DNA from 3 places in the Arthrobacter sp. P1_H7 genome. Region 1 is predicted to be linked to each of the others. Evidence: riboswitches for the same ligand, from Rfam matches in the RefSeq annotation. Region 1 holds a riboswitch; each other region holds the start of a gene.

Region 1 (6,824 bases):
GGCTGGCCTTGGTCCGGGAGATTGCCGTCGCTGCCGGGGGCACTGTCGAGGTGGCCGCGACCGGGGACGAGGGAACCGTCATGAAGCTGACGCTTCCGCTCAGTGAGAGCGGGAATCCCTGAGGATCCTGTGCTGCAGAAGGCGGTGCCGCCGGGAGCCCGGACCCCCAAAATGCGGAGACAGAAAAGACCGGCGATCGATTTGCCCCCAAGGGAAATCGATCGCCGGTCTTTCCGGACTGTCTGGCCCCGGTCGGGGCCATGCGGCTTAGGCGCGGACGAAGGTCACGCCGCCGGTCGCGGTGAGCCAGGACAGCGGGTGCACCATCGTCTGGTTCGAGCCGTTCATGCCGCCGCTGACCACCTGGCCGTTGCCGGCGTAGATGCCCACGTGGCCGGACTGGACCACTATGTCACCGGGCTGCGGCGTGGCCACAACGGCTCCAAGGCCAAGGAACGCGCGGGGACCGATGTCGCCAACGGGCTTACCCGCGGCGCCAAGGGCCTTCTCCACCATGGCGGTGCAGTCCTGGGTGATGCCGACCTGGCTGTAGGCGGCCGAGAGCATGATGGCGTTGCGTCCGCCGGCAGCGGGCGCCGCGGCCGGCGCTGCTGCCGGAGCGGCCTGCACCTGGACGGTCGCCTTGGGCGCTGCCTTGGGCGCTGCCGCCGGGGCTGCAGCGGGAGCCAGAGCCGGAGCCGGAGCAACGGGCTGCTCGATGACCGGCGCGGCAACAGAATCCACTGCGGGGCGCTCGAAGCTGATCTTGACGCTTGAATCGGCGCTGACGGGGGCGCTGACCTGTCCGGTGACGTCGATGTTCGACGCCGGAGCGGAGTCACGCTGCACGGGGGCGGTGGCGGCGTTGGCAGCCATTCCGCTGGTCAGGACCAGGCCGGATGCGGCGGCGAGGACGGCGGCATGGCGCGCAAAAGTATTGACTGAAGTCATGAATGTAGCCTCTCCCAATGCCTGCGAGGTGAGCTGTCGGATTCGGATGGGAGGCACCCGGCCGCACTCCCGGGCCCGTCGTGGCGGGCACTGTGCGGCTTCACCCCAAGACCTGCATATCAGCAGGTCAAAAGTGGTTTCCCCGTCTCTGCCGGACGTTGATGCGAGTTACCCCCGGGCCGCGGCAGAGTTAGGCAATCGGCTGGGGAGCGCCCGTATCGGAGACAACAGGCACTCATCAACCGTAGCGCGAACCGCACCCGAAAGTCACATTCAGGTAACGGAGGCGGTGATGCCGTGCCGCAATTTACCCATAGGGCGGCGCCGCTTCCGAACATAGGATGATGCCATCAGCACCACCGGAAGCGGAGGCCCGAAATGAACAGCCATTGTGTCGCCATCTGCCAGTTGAGCACTCAGCCCCAAGAGGATTTCGACGTCAACACCGAGCTGCTGATCCTGGACGGCGGGGACGTCCACGTGAGCACATGGGACGCGGAACCACGCGACGGAGGCTTCGACGAGCACGTCCTGAATGACCGGGTGGACGCGCTCGGGTACATGGTTGTCAACGACTGGGCCTTCCTGGACGGGAAGGCCTACGCAGTAGTGGAACGGCGGTCGGGAACGGCGCCGGCGGGCCGCGGCGAACCGTGACCTTCCTGTCCCTGGCGCTGATCGCCGTCATCGCCCTGGCTGGCCCCCTGCTGGCCCTGCCCGTGCGCTGGCACTTGCCTGTCATGCTGGGTGAGCTGCTGGCCGGCATCGCGATCGGGCGCTCAGGCCTGGCCCTTGTGGACCCCGCGGACCCGACGTTCACCCTGCTGGCCAATATCGGGTTTGCGCTGATGATGTTCGTGGCAGGCACCCACGTTCCCGTGCGGGATCCGCACATCCGTGGCGCCCTCGGCAGGGGCTCCCGCCGGGCGATTGTGGCCGCAGCGGCAGCGGTGGTGGTCGGAACCGGCATCGGGCTGCTGTTCGGGACTGGACATGCTCCCCTCTATGTCGTGCTGCTGGCGTCCTCGTCGGCCGCCCTGGTGCTTCCAATCGTCGATTCCCTGCGCCTCGGCGGGCCAGATGTCGTTGACATGACCGCGCAGGTGGCAATAGCCGACACAGCCTGCATAATGGCGTTGCCGCTCCTGGTGGATCCGCCCCACGCAGTCCAGGCGGCGCTGGGCGTCCTCGTGGTGACCGGGTGCGCGGTAGTGCTCTTTGTCGGCTTGCGCTGGCTGGAGCGCCGGGGAATCCGCCGGCGCGTGCACCGGCTCTCGGAAAGCCGCAAGTTTGCCCTGGAGCTGCGGATCCAGCTGGCCGTACTCTTCACCCTGGCCGGTGTCGCAACGTGGAGCAATGTTTCTGTGATGATGGCAGGCTTTTCCTTCGGCCTGGTGATGGCTGCCGTCGGCGAACCGCGGCGGCTGGCCCGGCAACTGTTCGCGCTCAGCGACGGCTTCCTGGGTCCGCTCTTCTTCGTCTGGCTGGGTGCCTCGCTGACGCTCAGGGACCTGGCCGGACACCCTGACATGATTGCCCTCGGCCTGGCACTGGGGGGCGGGGCCCTGCTGGCGCACGCCGACCTGGCTTTCCTGGGACTCCCGCTGCCCCTCGGGGTGCTGTCGGCGGCCCAGCTTGGCGTACCGGTGGCCGCGGCGAGCATCGGCACGCAGCTTCAGGTCCTGCTCCCGGGCGAGGCCGCGGCCCTGCTGGTGGGAGCGCTGGTCACCATAGCCGCGGGCGCCGTCGCCGGGTCACGGGCGGCGAGGACTTTCGCGCTGCCGGCAGGTGCCGGCGGCAAGTCCGGGGATTCCGGCAGCACCGTCGGGCAGGACGATCCGGGAGATCCGAAGGCCTGACAGTCCGGATGTCTGAATGTCCGATTTGCCTGAGTGCCTGAGTGCCTGAGTGCCTGAACCAGCCGATCCGGCGGCGAAGGTCCGGATCGTCATGCTCCAACGGACGTGAATTGCAGTTCCGGCCTCCGCTTTGCCATCTCCGCCAGGACCCGGGAGACCGCGTCCCGGACAGCCATGCCGTCGGCGTCGAACTTCCCGTCAGGCTCGCCGAGCACCGCGTTGGCGTGCCGGACAAACCTCTCCCAGTCCCCCGCGCCCGCGCGCAGCGCCAGCAACGGCGAGAGCAGCGCGGCCCGGCGCAGCCAGGCATCCGGCTCGCGCACCCATCGGTCCAGCACGCTGTCGGCCCGCACCCTGGCCAAGACATCGAGCCCGTCCACCAGGGGCCCGACGACGTCGACGGCGAGCGGATCCACAAGGTCCGGCACACGCGCCTGCCGGATGAACCCCTCCAGCCGGGTGAGGTCGGAGTTGGTCAGCAGCTTCACGTTGTTCTGCAGCAGGACCACGGCTGCCAGCCGGCGCTCGAAAACCGGCGCCGCCCCCAGATCGGAGCCCTCCAGATCGGAGCCCTCCAGTTCCGAGCCCCACAGTTCGGAACTCAGCGCAGCGACCTCATCACGGGAGAGTCCGGGATAGCGGCGGCCGGCATCGCGGACCGTGCCGCGCACGGCACCCACGGAGGTGCCGTAGAACCGAAGGCCGCTGCCCGCTGGCGCCGTTTCCAGCCGCGACTGCAGCTGCTCAGCGCGGCGCCAGGAAGCTTCCCGCTGCAGGGAGAGGTCGATGAATTCGCCGGCTTCACTCACAGGTCCATTCTTTCCCGTCGCAGCTCACGGTGGAAACGCGGTGCCAAGCCGTCCTGGGCGGCGGGCGTGGACCATCCAGATCCCCGCCGGCCCTGCTTGGCGGGTCACCACTATCTTCGCGGGAGGTTTGCAGGCTGAGGTAACGGTCCGGTAACGTTGGCCGCTGGCCGTGAGGCCCGGCCCGAATGCAGGGCCCCGGACCGCCCCTTCGCAGGGCCCCGTTGCGCCGTTCGGCGTCTGCTCGCCCATGCCTTGCGGCAGGGGCCGGATGAAACTTTCCGCACTATCCGCCGCCCTGGCAGCGTCGGTTGTGTGTGCCAGCCACGAAAGCCCGGAGGGGTCCGTTGTTCAAGAAGACACCGCTGTTCAATAAATCAACGTTCAAAGATGCACGGCCGGCGGCACGCCTCTCGGCACCACAGCTGAACAAGGTAGCGATTGCGCTGAGCCTGGGAGCACTGTCCCTGACCGGCTGCAGCGCTGGTCCCACGTCCGGCGCCGCAGCCGTTTCCCCGGCCACCGAGGCCGCGCATTCTGCTGCGGACTCCACGTCCTCGGCGGCAACCCAGGCTTCGCATCCTGCCGCGAAGGCCACGGCCTCGGCGGCCGCAACGCCTAAGCCGGCGGCCCCCTCGGCCCCCAAACCTGTCTCCGGCACGGCCGCTGCACCTGCGGCCCCCGGAGCCGGTGCGGCACCTGCACCGGCCGCCGCGGCAGTCGCCCCGGCAGCTGGGGCACAAGCGGCAGCCGCTCCGGCGCCGGCACCGGTAACGGCGGCCGCCGCGCCCGTCGCGGCCCAGGCCGCCACGGCCCGGGGCTGGGGTGCGGTTGTTGCGGGTGACGAGTTCTCCAAGGCCGGCGCCCCCGACTCCACCAAGTGGAGCGTCTTCAAGGGATCCGGACATGCCGGCAAGGGTGTCAGGAGCCCGCAGGCGTGGTCAGTCGCCAACGGCGTGGCCACCGTCAGCGGCGACTCGGCCGGCACCACGGGCGGCATGTCGGCCAAATTTGCGCAGCAGAAATACGGCAAATGGGAGACGCGCATGCGGACCAACGCCCGGGACCCCGAGTACCACCCCGTGCTGATCCTGTGGCCCAACAACAACACCTCGCCCAACTGCGCCGAGATTGACTACGCCGAGGGCAGCGCCAACACCACGCAGATCAAGTTCTTCCTGCACTACGCCTGCGGCGGCTCGAACTTCCAGACCACGGCGGCCAAGACGATCGACACCACCCAGTGGCACAACTACGCAGTGGAGTGGACTCCTGCCGGCATCACCGGTTACATCGACGGCGTGAAGACCTTCTCCGACACGAACCCCGCGCACCTGCCCTCCGTGGGCATGCATCAGACGTTGCAGCTGGACTGGTTCCCCGACGGATCGGCCACCAAGCCTTCACAGATGCAGGTTGACTGGGTCCGCGTCTACAAATAGGACCGACACCAGGCAGCCCCGCGCCCTACTGCGGCGCGGGGGCTGCCATGGCGTTGGCCGCTGGTACGCCGCCACAGGCGGCAGGACTCAAACCTCCTGAAGTTTCCGGGCGAGAACCGCTGAGACGAGCATCGAACCGGCCGCCGTCACGGCGTCGATCACCGGAACCCCGAGCCGGCGGCGGAGCACGTCCGCCATGCCGATGCTGCTCAGGCCCGTGCTGGCCTGGACGATCACGTCGGCACCGGCGTCGACCAGCATGTGGGCCGCAGCGAGGGCGTCGAAGATCCCGGCAGGCATGAGGAATGCGTCGGGTGTTTCGACACGCCCCTGCCCGTCAATGAGCAGCATGCGGTCGCCCAGTGCATCCGAAATCGGGCCCGGCACGTGTGCGCCGAGTCCCAAAACTCCAATCCGGCCGCCGAAGGTCAGAGCCGCGGCCGCGGCTGCGGAGCCCGCCCCGATGACCGGGATATCCACGGCTGCCCGGGCGGCGGCCAGCCCGGGGTCGGACGCGCAGCTGACAATCAGGGCGTCGGCGTCCCCCGCCATGTCCCGCGCCAGCTGGACAACCTTGGGTGCCGCAGACTCGAGCGACGCCTGGTCGTAAACGCCGGACGGCTGGTCCGGAATACAGCGCGAGGTGACGGTAAATCCGAATGCTTCCCGGAGGAGTTTCCCGTGGGCGTGAAGCAGGCGTCGGTCCGACGTCGTCATCACCCGGATCAGTCCAACACGCATGGCGTACTACCTTTCGAACGGATTGCTTGGTGCGAGGCTACCCGGCGAGTATTTCCGCGTCTTTTCGGGCAGATGACCAACACAAGCGCTGCAGCGGATACGGCCCGTGGCGCCGGCAGCCGTTAGCATTCCGCCGGCAGCGGCACCGTGACTTGTGCATGAAACTTGGCGAAAACTTCGCTCCCGTGTGGGGTTGGCGGCCCGGCGTCGTTGTAGGTTTGTCACGGTGGCCCGTCTTAGGACCCGGGTACAGTACCCGGGATTGGGGGAAGGCGGCAGGCCGGTTCCGGACTCAGCCGGAACGTTGATCAAAGGAATAGCCATGTCGGTGGAGCCGTCGTCCACTCCAGGACGCCTCGAAGAACAGAATCCCGAGAACCTGGTATCCGGTGCGGAACATGCCGCATCTGCCGCCGGAATCCGACATCAGGCCGCTAGAATCATTGACGCCGTCCTCGACGACACTGCCCCGGAACAAACCCGCGCCCGGGAACTGCTGCGCCAGCAGTTGGCTGCGCATCCCGGACATCCGGAACGGGCCCTGTTGGAGCACCTTGCGGCGTTAAAGGCTTTGGACTGGCCCCGCGAAGGGACGTCGGAGGCTGGCGGCCCGTTCCGGCCGGAATTTGCCTCGGGCGAGTAAGCGCAACGCTCACTTGTAAACGCGGATCCAGTCGACCTGCATCTGGCTGGGTTTGGTGGGCGTCCCGTTGGGAAACCAGTCCAGTTGCACCGTTTGGTGCATGCCCACCGTGGGCTGATGCGCCGGGTTCGTATCCGCAAACCACAATGACCCATCGAGGTATCCGGTAATTCCGGCGGGGGTCCACTCGACTGCATAGTTGTGCCATTGCGTCGTGTCGAGCGGCCGGGCTGCCCGGGTCTGGAAGCCCGGTCCGCTGCAGGCGTGGTGCAGGTTGAACCTGATCAGAGTGGTGTTCGCAGTGCCTTCCGCATAGTCGACCTCGGCACACGTGGGTGAACTGTTGTTGTTCGGCCACAGGATCAGGACCGGATGGTATTGC
Region 2 (6,824 bases), on a different contig from region 1:
CGAGGTCCCCAACAGCTTCGACGAGGCCGCGGCCAGGGCGTCCATCTGTTCCGGCCGGACTTTCGACGGGCCGGCGCCGAACCGTCCGTCCTTGGGCAGGAGGTTGGCGGGGATCGTGATGCTGGTGTCGCTCACAGTGGCTCCAATTTTCGGCTGGTTCGTAGCGTGGCTGGGAGGTGGCGGGCAGGGATGGCTACCACGGACACCCCTTTTCATTCTGCCTGTTTTATTTTGCCTGACAGCTCCCGGCGATACGGAAAAAGGCCTGTCATAGTCCGGTCATTGAGACACCCGGGGACGGCTGGCCGGCTGGGGCTGGGACAATAGCTCCAGGCCGATCGAAAGATTATCCGGAGTAATTCAAAATAGGCTAGGCTGGCATGCGAACGTACGGCGGTTCCCGCCAGGGCGCATCCTGCATGCAGCCCGCACGCGGTACGGTGGGAATGACGCTAGGACTGCGCTCGAGGAGCTGAGCTGAATGACGGATCTGATCGATACCACGGAGATGTATCTTCGGACCATTCTGGAACTTGAAGAAGAAAACATCGTTGCCCTCCGCGCCCGCATCGCCGAACGGCTCCGCCACTCCGGCCCCACTGTGTCCCAGACCATCGGCCGGATGGAGCGCGACGGGCTGGTGGTTGTTTCCGGCGACCGGCACCTTGAGCTGACGGAAACCGGACGGAAACGCGCAATCGGCGTCATGCGCAAGCACCGTCTGGCCGAACGCCTCCTCGCGGACGTGATCGGGCTCGACTGGGCCTACGTCCATGAGGAAGCGTGCCGCTGGGAGCATGTCATGAGCGAACGCGTCGAGCGCAGAATCTTTGAGATGCTCAACCACCCGACAGTATCGCCCTACGGAAACCCTATTCCAGGGCTTGCGGATCTTGGCGGCGTGCCCAACGGCGCCCCCGTGGACAGGGCCGTGAACCTGCTGGAGGCCATGGCCGGCTACGGTGTGGGCTCCCGGGTTACGGTCAACCGGCTCGCGGAGCCGATCCAGGTGGAGCCGGAGCTTCTGGCCCAGCTCGATGAGGGCGGAATCAGGCCAGGCGCGCTGGTCTCGCTGGAGCGGGTGGGGGAGTACATCTCGGTCCGCGTGCCCGATATCGAAGGTGCCCTGGAGCTGCCGCCCGAGGTTGCCGCGCACGTCTTTGTAACAGTCGCCTGACCAGCCACTCCGCGCCGGTCATGGGACGACCCATGAGTTGTGCACAATTGCGATTACGGATTTATTACCGGGCGGCTTAATCACCTATAGTTAGTGGCCAGTACCGATACCAAAGCGTTACCTGATCCGAAGCCGAACCCTGCCAGCGGATCAGTCGCAGAACCACCTCCTGGCAGGGGCGGGGGAACCACTTTCGGCTGCTACTTCGGCAGCCTTGGGGTGAAGTCCGTCAGCGGCAAGCAGCTTCCACCGAAGGATCCCATGGGGATGCCTCTGTGCCTGGCTGCTTGCAACGGCGGACCGGGTCTTTGATCTCTCTGACCCGAATCCGACAGCTAACTCCGCAGGCCATCCAGAGAGGAACCGTTCTTGACCACCCAGACCGCCAGGGGCCGTCGCCGCGCGACCGGTCCCGCTCCGGAGCCGCGGCCCGTCGTCGCTCACACGGCCGAACGCCCGCGTGACGTGCACCGCGATGAACGGCGTCACCGGCGCAGCCCGTTCCGCCAGGTCACGGACTTTGCCGCGGCCAGCGGAGTCGGGCAGAAGGCCGGGATCGCGCTGGCCGCAACTGGTCTGGTTCTCACCGTGACGGTTCCCGTCACGAGCCCGGTGATGGCTTCGAATCCGGGCGGATCCGGCGCGCTCTCCGCTGCCGTGCAGCCGGATGTCACGGCTGCCGCCGCCGCAAAGGTTGACTTCAACCGCACGGCCGTCACCACGAAGGGCGATCCGGACGGGAAGCTCAAGCAGTTGCTGAGCGCCCAGTCTGTGGGCACCATCACCCGCGCGGCATCGGCGGGCACTCTTGGTGCGCCGCTGGACCAGTTGGTCACGGCCTCACCCTTCGGCTACCGCGTCAGCCCCATCACTGGGGGCGCGGGGGAGTTCCACCGCGGCCAGGATTTCGCCGCCCAGTGCGGCACGGCGGTCCACGCGGCCGCCAGCGGCACCGTGACCTTCAACGGTTGGCATCCCTTCGGCGGCGGAAACCGCGTGGTCATCGATCACGGCAACGGCCTGGAGACCACGTACAACCACCTGTCCTCGGCCTCGGTCCAGGTCGGCCAGAAGGTGTCCCGCGGTGACGTCGTCGCCATGAGCGGGACCACCGGCGCCTCCACGGGCTGCCACCTTCACTTTGAAGTGATGGTCAACGGCGACGTCGTTGATCCGCTCGGCTGGCTCTAAACAAGACGATGGGCTGCTCTCAACTTCCCGTGACACGCCGTGATCTGAATGTGACATTGGATCCGGACTGATGTAGGGTTTGAAGCACGCCAACTTTTCCGAAGTTGGCGCTCTTGAGTGGATTGCCTAGCTCTGCCACCGCTCAAGGTCCGTTCGCATTACATCGTCTGGCAGGGGCGGGGGAACCAATTTTGGCCTTCGAAAGAAGGCCTTGGGGTTAAGTCGCAAAGCTTCCAAGGAAGCAGCGCGGCCGGGTGACTCCCATCCGAATCCGACAGCTCACCTCGTAGGCATTGGGAGAGGCTACTTTCGTGTCTTCACGCCACAATTCTGCGCGCATGCGCACCGGCGAGGCTCTGTCGAGCCCGCTGGAATCCACATCACGTGCCGCCCTTGCCGGCGCCCGGATTGGATCACGTTCCGCAGGCTCAATCTCTACCGAGCCCGGACAGCATGCAGTTTCCGCTTTTGGCGCGTCTTCGCAGTACACCCTTCGCTAAGTAACCCATTTCGGGGCGATCCGGCGTACCCCCAAGATGCCGGAGCGTCCTCAGTCCGTGCCCGAAAGCGCGCGGTCCAAGGATCACGAAAGAGAGAACTTAATGACTACTCGTGCAAACGTTGCACGGCACCGCGCCGAGGTCACCAAGACCAACTCGCTGGCTGTTATTGCTAAGGCTGTCGGCGACAACGCCGGCGGCGTGGGCCGTCAGGCCGCGGTCATCGCCGCAGCTTCCGGTCTGGTACTGACCAGTGGAATCGCAGCCAACGCTGCTGAAACCAATGTTCAGCGCGAATCCACCTCCGCTTCGGCCCTGGAAGTCCAGTCCGCAGCTCCGGCCACCATCTCGGCCGCGTCCACCATCGCGATCTCCTACGAGAAGCCCGCCGTGACCACCACGCCGGCTCCCGTCGTCGAGGCTCCCAAGCCCGTCGTGAAGGTCCAGGACGCTACGGCCTCCCGCGCCGGCGGCACCGAGCTTGGCGTCAGCGGCGGCGTCGCTGCCCAGGCTCCGGCCGGCATCGGAAGCGGCGCTGGCGCGACCATCGCCGCCGCTGCCTACGCACAGATCGGCGTGGCGCAGGACTGCACCGCCCTCGCCACCAACGCACTGGCCGCGGCCGGCATCCACTACCACGGCTGGCCGGCAGGTTACCTGTCCCTGGGCCGCACCGTGAGCGCCGGCGAGGCACGCCCGGGCGACCTCGCCTACTACCAGAACGGCGGCGTGGGCATGGCTCACATCGCGGTCTACGTCGGCAACGGCATGGCAGTGCACGGCGGCTGGAACGGCGGCACCACCGCGCTGTACAGCGTAAACGTCGGCTCCGGCCCGGTCTTCATCCGCGTCGGCGCCTAAGCACGAACCCCGGCTTTTCGAAAGACCCCCGCCTGCAGGCGGGGGTCTTTTGCGTTGCCGCGCAGTGAACTTTCCGCGCCGGGGACTGCGCCGGCGAAAAAATATTCGGTGATCCGGCACTTGAGTGTTTACTCTTGTGTTGTCGATCCATAGCCCGACCATGCAGAGGGCAGCCGGCCCTCGTGCCGCTGGCGGGTGCGGCCGTGAAGAGGTATGCGGATGCGCACTCTCGTTCTGAATGCTGGATATGAACCGCTGGCGGTCATCACCTTCCGCCGGGCGCTTGTCCTTGTCCTGACCGGAAAGGCCAGCGTGGTGGCCGAAGGGGACGACCCCGTGGTCGGCCCCCAGGACATTTTGGGCCGCCCGTCCGTGATCCTGCTGAACCGCTACATCCGGCCCAGGTACAACACGATGACTGCGGTGAGCCGCCGCGGCGTGCTGCGCCGGGATGCCCACCGCTGCGCGTACTGCGGCAAGGCTGCCCACACCATCGACCACATCCAGCCCAAGTCGCGGGGCGGAGCCGACTCCTGGGAGAACCTGGTGGCGGCCTGCCTACGGTGCAACAACGCCAAGAGCGACCATACGCCGGCGGAGATGGGCTGGAAGATCGGTTTTGTTCCGGGCCCGCCAAAGGGCGCCATCTGGCAGATCAAGGAACTCGAGAAGCCGACGCCGGCCTGGGATCCGTTCCTGCTGCCTGAATCGGCTGCCTGACCTGCTGCCTGATCAGCTGGTGAGATTGCTGCCGGCGCGCGTTACGGCTTGCTCGGTGGCGGCCGGCGCCGCGCTACGCTGAACCGATGGAGTTCGATGCCATCATTCTCGCCGGGGGACGGGCCTCCCGCCTCGGCGGCGTGCCCAAATCCGGGCTGATCTTCGACGGGGCCACCCTCCTGGAGCGGTCACTGCGGGCCGCGGGCGCGGCGGCGCGCACCGTCGTCGTCGGCCCCGACCCCGGGGGCCTGCCCGGCGGCGTCCTGACCTGCCGTGAGAACCCGCCCTTCGCGGGGCCGGCCGCAGCCATCGCCGCGGGCCTGGCTGCCCTGGCCGCCGACCGCGCGGGCCGGCGCGCAGCGGCCGCGCCCTTTACCCTGGTTCTGGCGTGCGACATGCCGCGGTCCGCCGACGCGGTCCGCGCCCTGGCTGAGGCGCTGGCCGCGCCTGCCGCAGGTACGCCGGAATGGGACGGGCCCGACGGCGTCATGGCAGTCTCGGCCGACGGCCGGAAGCAGCCGCTCGCGGGCTTTTATGGTACGGCTGTGCTACAACGTTCCGTCGCCGACGCCGCGTCCCGGAACAGGCTGGAAAACGCGTCGGTCTTCACCCTTCTTGCTAGGCTGGACGTGCGGGAAGTTCGCGTTCCGCCGGGTTCCACGGACGACGTCGACACCTGGGATGACGCGTCCGCACTAGGGGTATCCGGCAGGATTCCCGACGGCGGTCCGGGCTCCGGCCCGGCTCTGCGCAGCTGAACTCGACCATGGAGGCAAACGGTGAAAAGCCAGGATGAAACACTGGAAGACTGGTGCCGTGCCCTGCTCCAGGCCCTGGAGCTGGACGACGTTGAGATTGACGTAAATGAGGTCCTCGCCTTGGCCGGCGTGGCCGCCCATTCCGTGGTGCGCCCGGCGGCACCGCTGACCACGTTCATTGCCGGCTTTGCCGCCGGTCTGGCCTCGGGCTCCGGGCAGGCCACGGACGCTGTGTCCATGGAGGCCGCGATGGCCGTGGCCCGCCGGCTCGCCAAGGATTACGCAGCCGCCGAAACTTCCGGGGCATGACGGCTGCGGCCCCGGACGGCAGCGGACCAGCCACCGCCGCAGGTGGAGATGCCGGCAGAGATGGAGGTGGAGATGCAGTCAGAGATGGCGGCCGAGACGGAGTCAGAGACGGCCTCGGCGACCCTCACATCCCGGCGGACCAGGATGCGGCGGGCCAGGATACCGCAGACCAAGATGTAGCGGACCAGGACACCGCGGACCAGGATGCAGCGGCCGAGGACACCGCGGCAGAGCCGCACAGGCACCTGGCCCACACGTGGCAGGAGGCCCGGCAACTCGCGTTCGACTGCGCCGTTCCCATCCCGGCCGCCCCTGTCCCGCTGCGGCAGGCGCTGGGCAGGACCCTCGCGGCGGACGTCGTTGCCCAGCAGGACATGCCCCATTACGCTTCTTCGGCCATGGACGGCTGGGCCGTCAACGGCAGCGGCCCCTGGATCCTGGCCGAACCCGGCCAGCGGCTGGCACCGCATCAGGCCAGCCCGATTGCCACCGGCGGCCTCATCCCGCCCGGGGCCAGGGCGGTGTTGCGCAGCGAAAGCGGCATCATCGGTGCCGACGAGGACGGCCTGCCCGTCCTGAAGCTGGGCGGCACCGCGAAACCAGGAGACCCGCGCAACGGCGACCACATCAGGAAAGCCGGAGAGGAAGCCGCCGCCGGGGACGTCCTGATCCAGCGCGGCACGGTCCTGAACCCCGCCCATCTTGCCCTCGCCGCGCTGGCCGGAAGCGACACTCTTCCCGTGCTCGGCAAGGCCGTAGTGCGCCTCGTCTTCACTGGCTCCGAGGTCGTGACGAGCGGGATGCCGGCACCAGGGCAGGTCCGCGACACCTTCGGACCCCAACTGGCCGCCGTGGTGGGAATGCTCGGCGGAATCTGTACCGAAGAAGTGAAAGTCGGCGACACCTACGCCGAATGGCTCGCCGCGCTCGAGGACACCGATCCTGCTGGTGAAAACCTGCCCGCCGACGTCGTGATCACCACCGGCGGCACGGGACGCTCCGGAACAGACCACCTCCGCCGCTCGGTCGCCGAACTCGGCGGCCGCCTCCTGATCGACGGAATCGCCATGCGGCCGGGCCACCCCGCCGTGCTGGCCGAGCTGCCGGACGGCCGTTACATCCTCGGCCTGCCAGGAAACCCGCTCGCGGCCATGATGGCACTGTCCACGATCGGGGCCCCACTCCTCGCAGCCCTGGGGCACGGCGCGATCCCCCCGCTCAGCGAGGTGCCCTGCGGCTCGACCATTGACGCCGATCCGGGCCGGACCCGGCTCATGCCCTTCCGGCTGCTCTATGGCATGGCATCGC
Region 3 (5,599 bases), on a different contig from region 1:
CAGGCGTTATCCAGCGTGTGGGGGAGCAGTTGCCGGGCCACGTCCGACCGGATCGCCTTGAAGCCGCACTGTGCATCGCTGAAGTGGGCGCCCATGAGGGCCTGGAGCAGGAAGTTGTAGCTGCGCGAGATGAATTCCCGCTTGGGACCGCGGACCACGCGGGAGTTGCGGGTCAGCCGCGTCCCGATCGCCAGGTCGGAGTGCCCCGAAATGAGCGGGGCAAGGAGCGGGCCGAGGGCCGCCAGATCAGTGGAAAGATCCACATCCATGTACGCCAGGACCGGCGACGGCGAGGCCAGCCACACCTTGCGAAGTGCGTATCCGCGGCCCTTTTCGGCCATATGGACCACTTTCACTTCGCGCAGCTCGCGGGCTACGCGTTCCGCGGCCTTGAGCGTTCCGTCGGTGCTGGCGTTGTCCGCCACGGTGATCCGGAAGGAGTGCGGGAAGGCGCCGAGCAGGTAGGCGTGGAGCCGGCGCAGGCAGGCTTCGAGGTCGCGTTCCTCGTTGAAGACCGGGATGGTGACGTCCAGCAGGGGCGTGCTGGCGCGCGTATCGATGGCTGTGCGCCGGGCGCCGGGGCCGGTAAGCGCCCCGGCGATCGGGCCCGGAGCTGGCGCGTCGGCCAGCGCAAGCCCCGGGGGTGTCTCGGGTGCCGCCGGGCCGGCCGGCGTCGCCGCGGTGCGGGGCAGGGTTCCTGTGGCCTGGTCTGTGAATGTCATGGCTCAACTTTCCCGGCGGCCCTTATGAGGGCTTTAGGGTCAAGCTGTGCTGGGGCTGTGGAAGTCGGCCTGTCGGGCAGGCCCGGCCGTGGAGACGCAAGGAGGCCCCGGATCCGTGTGGATCCGGGGCCTCCTGGGGGGCCGGTTAGTGCCGGTTTAGTACCAGTTGTGTGAGTAGTGGAAGTTCAGGGCGCCGCAGGGGGAGCCGTAGCGCGACTTGACGTAGTTCAGGCCCCAGTTGATCTGGGTCCGGTAGTTGGTCATGTAGTCGGCGCCGGCGCTCGCCATCTTCGTGGCGGGCAGGGACTGGACCACGCCGTAGGCGCCGCTGCTGGCGTTGGTCGCGGTGGTCTTCCAGTCAGATTCCTTGGTCCACAGCTTGTGCAGGCACTGCATCTGGCCAGGTGCCCAGCCATAGCGGCCCAGCTGGGACGCGGCGTAGGCCTGGGCCCCGGCAGGGTCGTCGATTGCGACCGGCGCCGGTGCGGGTGCCGGTGCGGGGGCAGGAGCGGCTGCCGGTGCGGGAGCGGGAGCGGGGGCTGCCGCGGGAGCCGGAGCAGGTGCGGGTGCGGGTGCGGGTGCCGGGGCGGGAGCAGCGGGGGCGGGGATCAGCGCTTCGGCTGCCTTAACCTCGGAGATCTGGGGCGCCACGTTCTTTTCCGCCGGAGCGGTCGGCCCAGCCACCTGGACCCGCTCGAAGTTGAGCTTGGCCAGCGGGTCCGCGATCGTGGCCGTTTGGCTCGCAACGTTCGCCGTGTGGGCGCCCGGCTCTGCCGCCTGGCTGGCGGCGCCGCCACCCAGCAGCAGCGCGCACGCGGCGGTGACGACGGCGGCACGGCGGCCGGTTGTACCGAGTCCGGCGGCGAACCGCGACAGGGCGGATGCCCGTTTGGCCGGTTCGGCGCGGTGGCGCGACTTGGCTGCGCCAACTGAGCGGGAATGCGAATCGCCGTCAGGGCGCGTTTGTACCTGGAATTCAGTCATGGTGGCCTCTCAACGCCGGCGGAGTTAGCTGTCGGGTTCGGATGAGGTCATCCGGCCGCACGGAATATCACGTGTCGGCTTCACCCCGAGGGCGCATGAATGCAGAATGCCCGGGAACTCTGGGTCCCCCGCCTCTGCCTGGTCCAGCGGAATCCGGGAAGCGGCAGAGTTTGGCGTCCGTCCGGATATGCGGCACCGATGGCGGCGCACTCTAAAGACGCTACAGGACCCAACCGCTTAAGTCACATTTTGGTAACAGGAATCACAGGGCCGGGGTGGCGGGTTGCGCCGGGTTCACCATTCGTCCGGTCCCGGGTCCCTGTGGCGCCGGCCGCGCCGTCTATGCCGGCGGCGGCGCGGCGGGCAGGCGCACGGCGAACTCCGTGCGTCCCGGCCGGGACGTGACCTCGACCGTTCCTCCGTGGGCCTCCACGATCGACTGGACTATGGACAGGCCCAACCCGCTGGTGCCCTCGGAAGTCGGCGCGGCGGTCGCCGTGCCCTGGCCTCCGCGGCTGCCGGAAACGGCGCCGGACCCGACCCTAGCCGTCGCGACCGCCGAATTGGCGGGGATGGCTGCGGGACTGGACGCCGGATTGGTGCGTGAGGCGTCGGCCCGGGCGAAGCGGGCGAAGATCCGGCCGATAAATTCCGGGGCGATGCCGCTGCCATTGTCTGTCACGGTGACCACGGCACTGCCGTCAGCCGAGCGCATGACGCCCGTGACCACCTTGGTCCCGGGTTCGGTGTGCTTGCGCGCATTGGACAGGAGATTGGCGAGGACCTGGTGAAGCTGGGTCGCATCACCGCGCACCACCACGGGCTCGTCCGGAAGTTCGAGCTGCCAGATGCGGTCCGGGGCCATGACTTTCTCATCGCTGACGGTCTCGATGGCCAGTTGGGTGAGGTCGACGTCGGAGATCTTGAGCGGCTGCCCCTCGTCCAGGCGCGCCAGCAGCAGCAGGTCCTCCACGAGCGTGGTCATCCGCTCGGACTGGCTTTGCACACGGGCGAGGGACCTCTCGCCGTCGGGGGTGAAATGCTCGGTCATCCGCATCAGCTCCGTGTAGCCGCGGATGGCCGTCAGCGGGGTGCGGAGTTCGTGCGAGGCGTCGGCGACGAACTGCCGGACCTTCATCTCGCTCTCCTGCCGCGCTTCGAGGGCGTTGGAGACGTTGTCCAGCATCTTGTTCAGCGCGTAGCCCACGCTGCCCACTTCCGTTCCGGGATGGGCCGCCGACGTCGGGACGCGCACCCCGAGCGCCACCTCGCCGGCGTCCAGCGGGAGGCGGGAGACCTTGGTGGCCACCTCGGAGAGCTGTTCCAGCGGCTTCATGGTCCGCCGGATCAGGGCCGTGCCGGCGAGCCCGATCAGCACGAGCCCGCCGACGGACACTACCACCATGGTCCAGACCAGGGAGGTCAGGGTGTTTTGCTTTTCTGCCAGCGGGAGTCCGGTCACAATCACGTCGCCGTACGGCGCACGCGCGGCCGTGAGCCGGTAGGCGCCGGCCGAAAGGGTCCGGTCCACGGGCATACCGTTTGGGGTGAGGGTCAGGAGAACCTCGTTGTCGTCGGGGGAGAGGCTCTTGACCGCGCCGTCCCCGGCCAGGAAGCCGGCCCTACTGACTTCGTCGTCCACTATCCGGGCGTTAAGCGTCCCGACGCCCTGTCCCCGGGCTTCGAGGGGGTCGGGGCGCCTGCCCGAATCGTCCGAGGAGGGCCGGCCGAACTCGCTCGAACGGTGGGAGGCCTGGTCCAGCTGGGTGTCGAGTTGCCGGGTGAGGAAGAGGTCCATGGAGGCATAGCTGAACAAGCCCACAGCGCCGCAGATGGCCACGAGCAGCGCCATGGCGACCAGGACCAGCCTAGTGCGCAGATGCCACGTGGACGGGTTGCGCCAGTCGCGTCCGGGGACGCGGGTCATGCCGGAAAGTGAGGGCACGGATCAGTCCGCCGGTTTCAGGACGTACCCGGCTCCGCGCACCGTGTGGATCATGGGCGCGTGGTTGGCGTCGACCTTCTTGCGGAGGTAGGAAATGTACAGTTCCACGATGTTCGCCTGGCCGCCGAAGTCGTAATCCCAGACGCGGTCCAGGATCTGGGCCTTGCTGATGACCCGTTTCGGGTTTTCCATGAGGTAGCGCAGCAGCTCGAACTGCGTGGCGGTCAGGTGCAGTTCCTCACCGGCCCGGGTGACTTCGCGGGTGTCGACATTGAGCACGAGGTCACCCACCACGAGCTCGGCGGTGTCCATGGCGGCCACCCCGGAGCGCTGGACCAGCCGGTGCAGGCGCAGCAGCACCTCTTCCATGCTGAACGGCTTGGTGACGTAGTCATCGCCGCCGGCTGCCAGTCCGGTGATGCGGTCCTGGACGGCATCCTTGGCCGTGAGGAACAGCGCCGGCACCTCCGGCGCGAACGCGCGGATCCTGCTCAGCAGTTCGACGCCGTCGAACCCGGGCAGCATCACGTCCAGCACCAGCACGTCGGGGCGGAACTCCTTGGCTAGCCGGACGGCGCCGGGCCCGTCCTCGGCCACAGCCACGGACCATCCGGCCATCCGCAGGCCCATGCTCATGAGCTCGGAGAGGCTGGGTTCGTCATCCACCACGAGGGCACGGATGGGGGAGCCGTCCGGATGCGTGAGCTGGGGAAGGTTGTTGGTCATGGAGTGCGAAGTGGCCATGGGACAACTCTCCGATCTGCCGGTTAGGCGCGGCTTTGGGGACCCTGTGCGGCACCTGTGAATCCCAGCCTAGCGAGCTGGACGCCGTTGCGGGCCGTACGGGCGGCCACGGCCGCGCTCAATCAGCCCTTCCTGTCCGGCCCGAACGTCACAGGCCGGGCTGTCGGCCCGCACAGCCCAGGCACAGGATCGCTCACCACTCTGGGGTGAACACCGATCCGCACCCTAAGGAGAAACACCATGAGCGGTCAGCATCCCGCAGCCGGTTCCGGACCAGCCCCCGAGCCCGCCGCCGTACCCGCCCCCGCGCCCACAGACGGCGCAACGGCGGCGCCCGCGCCCGTGACCGCGCCCCGCGCTGCCTGGCAGCACGACGCCGGACACACCGACGCCGGACACACCGACGCCGGACACACCGATGCCGGACACACAGACGCCGGGCAACCGGCTACGGGCCCAGCTGCCGGCTGGGGCGCGCCCCCGGTCTGGACGGTTCCGGCGTCGGAACCGGCCTGGGGCATGCCCCGGAACGAGCCTCCCGCGACTGCGGCGGCCACAGGCTGGGGCGCGCCGGGAACTTCCGCAAAGACGGCCTCGGCGGCGAAGCCCTGGACCGTCAAGCGGGGGCTCGCCGTCGCCGGGGCCGCAGCTGTCCTGGCTGTCGGCGCCGGGGCGGGCGTCTATGCCCTTACCTCAAGTGCAACGGCAGCCACTGGTGCCGCCGGCGGGGCGGCGGCCGGGGGAACCGGCGGCCAGGGGTTCGCCCCGGGCGTGCCAGGCTCCGCGCAAGACGGCTCCGCGCAAGGCGGTTTCGCGGGAGGGGGCATGCCGGGGCAGGGCGGTCCCGGCGACTTCGCTGCCGGCGGGATGGGCAGCGGGCTTTCGGCGGCAGTGCATGCCGAATACGTGGTGCTGCAAGGAAGCGCCTACACGACGATGGCCGAGCAGCTGGGCACAGTGAGCGAAGTCAGCTCTTCCTCCGTGACGGTCAAGAGCAGCGACGGTTTCACGCGCAGCTATGCGCTGGGCAGCGACGTGGTGGTGAGTAATCTGCAACAGCGGCGCCAGCAGGCCGGCGGCACGGGCACCCAGCTGAGCGTGGCGGACATCGTCGCGGGCGGGACGGTGCGGATCGTGGCGGCCAAGGAAGGTTCCGGCTACACGGCGGCCTCCGTCATGGTGGCGGCGACGGCCACCGGCCAGT

Evidence for each region. A riboswitch is a leader RNA that binds a small molecule or an ion and turns the genes downstream of it on or off. The one in region 1 is predicted to bind cyclic di-AMP.
Region 2: another riboswitch for cyclic di-AMP. It lies ahead of AC1DXI_RS10365 (M23 family metallopeptidase); the one in region 1 lies ahead of AC1DXI_RS09410 (NlpC/P60 family protein).
Region 3: another riboswitch for cyclic di-AMP. It lies ahead of AC1DXI_RS18670 (aggregation-promoting factor C-terminal-like domain-containing protein); the one in region 1 lies ahead of AC1DXI_RS09410 (NlpC/P60 family protein).

What each region holds. Positions count from the first base shown of each region.
Region 1 covers NZ_JBFUCO010000007.1:30,311-37,134, reverse strand. The annotation lists gene AC1DXI_RS09415 (sensor histidine kinase) at 1-122, shown strand, start outside; gene AC1DXI_RS09410 (NlpC/P60 family protein) at 268-951, opposite strand; cyclic di-AMP (ydaO/yuaA leader) riboswitch at 956-1,158, opposite strand; gene AC1DXI_RS09405 (hypothetical protein) at 1,360-1,608, shown strand; gene AC1DXI_RS09400 (cation:proton antiporter) at 1,605-2,810, shown strand; gene AC1DXI_RS09395 (DNA alkylation repair protein) at 2,900-3,619, opposite strand; gene AC1DXI_RS09390 (glycoside hydrolase family 16 protein) at 3,964-5,058, shown strand; gene AC1DXI_RS09385 (aspartate/glutamate racemase family protein) at 5,146-5,799, opposite strand; gene AC1DXI_RS09380 (hypothetical protein) at 6,122-6,442, shown strand; gene AC1DXI_RS09375 (glycoside hydrolase family 16 protein) at 6,452-6,824, opposite strand, start outside.
Region 2 covers NZ_JBFUCO010000009.1:21,980-28,803, forward strand. The annotation lists gene serC (phosphoserine transaminase) at 1-135, opposite strand, end outside; gene AC1DXI_RS10360 (iron-dependent transcriptional repressor DtxR) at 482-1,177, shown strand; cyclic di-AMP (ydaO/yuaA leader) riboswitch at 1,328-1,542, shown strand; gene AC1DXI_RS10365 (M23 family metallopeptidase) at 1,547-2,368, shown strand; cyclic di-AMP (ydaO/yuaA leader) riboswitch at 2,506-2,675, shown strand; gene AC1DXI_RS10370 (NlpC/P60 family protein) at 2,971-3,729, shown strand; gene AC1DXI_RS10375 (HNH endonuclease) at 3,949-4,449, shown strand; gene mobA (molybdenum cofactor guanylyltransferase) at 4,536-5,207, shown strand; gene AC1DXI_RS10385 (DUF6457 domain-containing protein) at 5,229-5,516, shown strand; gene AC1DXI_RS10390 (molybdopterin molybdotransferase MoeA) at 5,513-6,824, shown strand, end outside.
Region 3 covers NZ_JBFUCO010000022.1:3,570-9,168, reverse strand. The annotation lists gene AC1DXI_RS18675 (bifunctional glycosyltransferase family 2/GtrA family protein) at 1-722, opposite strand, end outside; gene AC1DXI_RS18670 (aggregation-promoting factor C-terminal-like domain-containing protein) at 879-1,706, opposite strand; cyclic di-AMP (ydaO/yuaA leader) riboswitch at 1,706-1,865, opposite strand; gene AC1DXI_RS18665 (sensor histidine kinase) at 2,047-3,633, opposite strand; gene AC1DXI_RS18660 (response regulator transcription factor) at 3,655-4,395, opposite strand; gene AC1DXI_RS18655 (hypothetical protein) at 4,636-5,599, shown strand, end outside.